DNA from 2 places in the Paenibacillus sp. FSL R7-269 genome. Region 1 is predicted to be linked to the other one. Evidence: riboswitches for the same ligand, from Rfam matches in the RefSeq annotation. Region 1 holds a riboswitch; the other holds the start of a gene.

Region 1 (3,139 bases):
GTGGTCGATGTAAGCAATAAGGGCAGCCTGTACCCTGATGTTCCCGTGAAATTCACCTTCGCAGACGGGTACACTGTGCAGCAATACTGGAATGACGAGGGTAAGGCTACCTCCTTTGAGTTAGCGTATAAAGCTCCGCTGGTCTCCGCAGAGATCGATCCGGGGCATTCCATTCTGCTGGAGAGCAGGCATCTTAATAATTTCAAAATGGCGGAGCTTGAGCCGCGCACACTCTCCCGCTGGACGCTTAGCGCATCTACTCTGCTTGAAACCCTGCTCGGAACTCTTGTCTGGTGAGGTGAAGGAATGGTGAAAAGTTCAATTGCCCGCGGTTGGATCAGCATGAAAGAACAGTTCTATATATTGATTCTGCTATTTATCTACCGGCTGTTCTGGGGTTATTTCCTGTACAAATTCATTAAAAGTGCGGTTGTCCCCGTCCTGCTACGCTACCCGGATGCGAATGCCGGCGGCAGCGGAATAGGCAGGCTGCTGTATTATATCGAGGGGCAGACTGCGCTGCGCACCGACCCCGCCGTCCAGCACTGGCTGTGGATGCTGCTGGCGCTGACAGTGCTAAGGCTGCTGCTGACTCCCTTTATCCGTGCAGGGCTGCTGCACGAGCTTCATCAGGAGCGCGACGGAGCGCGGGGACTGTTCTTTTTCCCGGGAATGAGAAAATATGGGCTGCCGGTGCTGGCGTTCAGCCTGGCCGAATGGGCACTAACCCTCCTGCCGCTCTATTGGCTGCTTCCACGCATGTACCGTCATCTGCTCAGCGGCGTTCTCGATGTTCAGCTCCTGCTCAAGCTTGTGCCCTGTGTGCTGGGCTGGCTGCTCTATCTATTCCTTGTCCGCAAGCTTCTGCTCTATATGCAATTCGGCTATACCGCAGGTACCGGCATGTTCTCCTCGCTGCTAATCTGCCTGAAGGTGTTGATGCCTTCGATCGGTATTTCCGTCATTCTGGGGGCGGGAAGCCTGGCCGTAATTCTGCTCTGTAGCGCCTCTGCTCTGTTCTATCCCGGATTGCCGGCACTTATGCTCCGCCAGGCAGCTCCGCTGCCCTCCACGCTGTTCAATATGTGGGGAATCGCTGCCCAGTACCACCTCTGGTCCAGTAAATCATTTCCACAATAATAAGCTGCTACAGCGGCATACTAAAAAGAGTCACAGCCCCTCATCAGGGAGCAGGACTCTTTTTTGCTTGAAGAGAAGGACAAAAGCATTTGCAAAAGGGTAAATCGTCTGATACAATGATGCCTGTACCACTAGTAACAAAGTTGTAATCTTTCAAACAGAATCTTCCGTATCTATTGCAATTTAATCAATGTCGATAAGTCACTGTTCTGGTGCATAAAACGCCGAATTCCCTGCACCGGGAAGTGGGGGAACCATATTTTGGGTGAATTGATCTCGCTTTAGAGGGGTCATAGGGGAACCTTCTACCGAATCCTTAAGCTAACCTCGCAGGCCCTGGAAGGAGTACATCTTTTGATTAGACAGAATTTCAAGAAAAAATGCACCGCAGCGGCGCTGGGTCTTGTGATGGTATTCACACTCGGAGCGGGCAGTGCCTTCGCAGATTCCAAAATGGATACTGTGATTTCAAAAACCATTGGAACGTCGTATAAAACCGGGGGCACAACCACCAGCGGCTTCGACTGTTCCGGATTTACCAAGTATGTGTTCAAGAATGTCGGGCTTACCTTGCCCCGTACATCCAAAGCACAGTACAAAGTTGGAACAACAATATCCAAGAGCAATCTACGCTCCGGAGATCTCGTGTTCTTCAATACTCTGGGTAACGGAGTTTCCCATGTCGGTATTTATGTTGGAAACGGGAAGTTCGCACAGTCCTCCAGTTCACGTGGTGTAACCATCAGTTCGATGAGCCAGTCTTACTGGGCCAACCGCTACGTTGGCGCCAAAAGAGTAATGAGCACAACAGCCTACCAAGCTGTCGCTTACGATTGAACCTTTGAAGCATACCCCGAATATTTCAGCCTCTAACAACTAAATGTAACTTATACGAGCCCGGGATGATTATTGCCGTAATCATTTCCGGGTTTTTCCTTTTCCTTATTCTACCTTTTACCCGAATCCACAGCCTTGAAACAGCATTTTATTGCAAAAACAAAGAAAAAATCATATTAAATAACCCCGGCGCATAGATATGAGTCTTTCGAAAGGGCTATAACTCTAAAAAACAGCAAAAAAGATGGATTAATATGTTATAAGTGATTGCCAAGCGCCTTAGTCTTTGTTACAATTATCGCAGTGAGCTTTTAGTAACATTTTTGTAATTATTGAATCGCTTTTAACAAAGGTTTTGTCATGTATTGAATGAACCGCTAATCCTAATCAACAGTCATGCCGAGTTCCCTAATGAATTAGGGAAACGGGGGAACCACTTTGGGTGAATTGACCTCCTATTCTAAGAGGGGTCATAGGGGACCTTCAACCGAACCCTTAAGCTAACCTCGTAGGCATTGGAAGGGGTATTTACTTTTGAAGAAGAAGCTAGCAGCCGCAGTACTAAGCTTGTCCATTATCTTCACAATCGGAGCAGGAAGCGCTTTCGCGGATTCCAAAATGGATAAAGTGATCGACAAAGCCATCGGAACCAAATACGTATCCGGCGGTACATCAACTAACGGGTTTGATTGCTCCGGATTTACAATGTATGTTTTTGATAAGATCGGCATTAACCTGCCCCATCAATCCGGCTCTCAGTACCAGATGGGTACTGACGTGTCCCGTGACGAGATGAGACCAGGCGATCTTGTATTCTTCAATACAAGCGGTAAGGGCATATCCCATGTAGGTATCTATGTTGGTGACGGCGAATTCGCCCATGCCTCTTCCTCACGCGGTGTAACCATCAGTTCGCTGAGTGACAGCTATTACGTCAACCGCTACGTTGGCGCCAAACGAATCATGAGTACAGATGCCTACAAGACTGTAGCTTCGGATTCCCAAGACAACGATGATGTACAATAATTCTTTGTAACCTACGCTCTTTTCCAAGATTTTTGCCGAAATCTTGGAGAAGGGCTTTTTTTTGTCTATAAAATTACTTACCCGTCTCTATATTTGTAAAACACCGATTCTGTACTTTCAGAAAATAATTATTGGC
Region 2 (3,139 bases), on a different contig from region 1:
CATATACAGCGACCACATTATCAGTCAATGACTTCGCATAGCTGATCGAATGTAGTACTGCGCGGGTCACACCGGCGACCGGAACGACTACGGTGCTTCCTTTGATACAAGGCTTATCGGTAGCGGGACAGATCCGCAGCTGATCGGCAATATTCATATAATGGCGGTGAATCCGGTGGAACACGATAATGACGACCGGCAGGAAGATGAAGGCCATCCACACGCTGGAGAATTTGGTGATAATGAAGATCATGGTGATCGTTAACGTGGTGAGCATCCCGACCGTATTCACGGCGAACTTGCTCTGCCAGCCTTGCGGCTTCGTTCTGTACCATTGGACCATCATGCCTAGCTGCGACAGCGTGAACGGAATGAATACCCCTACTGCATATAATGGAATGAGTCCTTCCGTATTCCCGTGAAATGCAGCTACGAGCACTGCCGACATGACGCCGAGGAAAATAATGCCGTTGGAGAAGCCAAGCCGGTCGCCGCGCACCATGAAGGCATGGGGCAGATATTTGTCTTTGGCGAACATGAACGCCAGCAGCGGGAAGGCCGAGTACGCCGTATTGGCTGCCAGGAACAGGATAACCGCCGTAATCCCCTGAATGAAGAAGTACAGCCCGCCACGGCCGAAGGTAGACTCGGTAATCTGTGAGACCACGGTGGCCTTCTCATCGGGCATGATGCCGTACCAGTAAGCCAGCAGCGTAATGCCTGTGAACATAGCTCCGAGAATGAGGCCCATGAGCATCAGCGTTTTGGCTGCATTTTTCTCCGCCGGCGCTTTGAAGTTAGGAATGGCATTGGAGACCGCCTCTACCCCGGTTAGGGCCGAACAACCGGAGCTGAATGCCTTCAGCAGCAGGAACATACTGACATTGGAGACTGCCGTACCAATCTCAGGAACGTGTGCATGAGCCCCGCCGGTTGCATATTTGAAGATCCCTGCGATAATCAGCACGAAGATGGAGACGACGAACAGATAGACCGGGATGGCGATGAACGAAGCCGATTCGGTCACCCCGCGCAGATTAACAATCGTTAAGAGTACGATAACAGATACCGCTATGAGGACACTATGATTATGCAGATTTGGAAAAGCTGAAGTGATCGCGTCCGTCCCCGCCGAGGCGCTTACCGCCACCGTCAGAATGTAATCCACCAGCAGCGAGCCGCCGGCCAGAAGCCCAGTATGCACTCCAAGATTGGTTTTGGCTACAATATAAGCTCCTCCGCCCTGCGGATAAGCGAATATCGTCTGCCGATAGGACAGAATCAGAATAGCCAGCAAGCCCAGTACGGCTAATGCAATTGGCAAGGAGTACCAGATGGCGGTGAACCCGGCGGCCACCAGTACGATTAGAATTTGTTCTGTTCCGTAGGCTACAGACGAGAGCGCATCAGAAGACAGGACAGCCAGTGCTTTCACCTTGGATAACTTTTCATGATCGAGTTCGTTCGACTTCATCGGACGCCCGATCAATAGTCGTTTTACCTTGCTTACCATTGTAGTAACAGTTCCTCTCTTGGTTAAGTTGAAAATGGGGTTTCCCTGCGCTGTTTTCATAAGTGGATTTCATAAATGCAGGCACCAAAATAAGCATACGGAAATGATCCGCATGCCTAATGTGCATGGTCATTATCCCACTAGTGGCTTACGAGGTTAGCTGGCGGATTCGGACTGTGGTAGCCCTACGGTTACAGCCCTTGCGGCCTGCTCCGATTCACCCCTTTTGGCCTTGGCCAAAGTGTGGTTCCCCCGTTTTTCCTTCCGGAAAATTCAGCGCATATTCAACTTCTCACAAGGACTAATATTAAGCTACAATACGTCTTCCGTAAAGCGTGGAAACAAATGAAAAAAGAATGAAAAGCACTCAAAACAACCAAATTCATCATCCGGTATGTCTTGATCTTTCATTCTCTTTCATTATCCCTTTAACACGTGATTTTACAGGGTTTTTGTATATTATTTTTCGCTAAAATTAAGGGGATTCTCTTCTCTTCCTTCTGCCCGTCAGCTTCTTACTCTGCAGGCTCCTCTTTCCGTCCTGTCCAGAGCAGAATGGAGATTAAGACAAAGGCTATAAGTGCAAGCAGAGGGATCGTAACAAATCCGAACCAATTCAGATAATCCTTGTTGCACGGTACGCCGATGGTGCAGGGAAGCACCTTGCTGAGCGCCGGAATTTTCTGCTCTGCATAATGATAAATAGAGATACAGCCGCCGATCAGACTAAGGGGAAGCACATAAGGAATGATCCGCTTGTCCGCCCGGTAGGTGGCGATCCCCAGCAAGAACAGCTGCGGGTACATGAAGATCCGCTGGAACCAGCACAGCTTGCACGGCTCGTAATGCAGGACCTCACTGAGATACAGGCTTCCCGCTACAGCCACCACACAGACGAACCAGGCCAAGTAGAGACAATTTCGCCGGCAGAAGGCAGAGAAGGCTGTCATTGGGCAGCTCCCGCTGCTGCTGTAGCTGCTTGAATCTGAGCGTCAATCTCCTCCATATTGAAAGGCTCCTTCACCTTGATGCCGTTCACGAACAAGGAAGGTGTATTCGTTACGCCCGCATCCGTGCCAAGCTGAATATCCCGGTCCAGCTCCTTCGCATAGGTGCGGTCGTCAATATCCTTGCGCAGCAGGTCATAATCGACCGGCAGCTCCAGCTGCTTGGCGAGACTCACCATGAAGTCAGGCGTAGCCCACTCCTTGTCTTCATTCCCCTGGTTGGCATAGATCGCATCGAAGTATTTCCAGAACGCTTCCTGGTTCTGATGATACACCGAAAGCGCTGCCAGGGAGGCCGTTCTGGAATCCTTGCCGATGAAGGCCAGATTCACGAAATAGAAGGCTGCTTTATTCTGATCTACATAACCCTGAACGATCTGCGGTTTGATCACACCGGTGAACTGGGCGCAAGCCGGACATTTGAAATCGCCGAATTCCACAATTTTAACCGGAGCATCCTCCTTGCCAAGCCGCATCATTTCGCTGTAATTGAAGGCAACCGGCTTACTGTCTGTACCGGCAGGAGAAGAGTCCTTCGAAGCAAGTATGAATAAGCCTACAAAAATAATAACGACGATAGCCACCGTACTCACGATCAGAATTCTCGTTTTCTGCTTCT

The links. Region 1 has a riboswitch for cyclic di-AMP ahead of C162_RS24730 (C40 family peptidase). Riboswitches for the same ligand answer to the same signal wherever they lie in the genome.
Region 2: it holds a riboswitch for cyclic di-AMP, as region 1 does, so the genes downstream of both, C162_RS15390 (APC family permease) here and C162_RS24730 (C40 family peptidase) in region 1, are expected to answer to the same signal.

Annotation. Positions count from the first base shown of each region.
Region 1 covers NZ_ASPS01000056.1:19,868-23,006, forward strand. Annotated here, with positions in the region: gene C162_RS24720 (M1 family metallopeptidase) at 1-297, shown strand, start outside; gene C162_RS24725 (hypothetical protein) at 307-1,140, shown strand; cyclic di-AMP (ydaO/yuaA leader) riboswitch at 1,353-1,491, shown strand; gene C162_RS24730 (C40 family peptidase) at 1,549-1,977, shown strand; cyclic di-AMP (ydaO/yuaA leader) riboswitch at 2,365-2,507, shown strand; gene C162_RS24735 (C40 family peptidase) at 2,512-3,003, shown strand.
Region 2 covers NZ_ASPS01000030.1:91,487-94,625, forward strand. Annotated here, with positions in the region: gene C162_RS15390 (APC family permease) at 1-1,513, opposite strand, end outside; cyclic di-AMP (ydaO/yuaA leader) riboswitch at 1,643-1,802, opposite strand; gene C162_RS15395 (disulfide oxidoreductase) at 2,029-2,463, opposite strand; gene C162_RS15400 (DsbA family protein) at 2,460-3,139, opposite strand, start outside.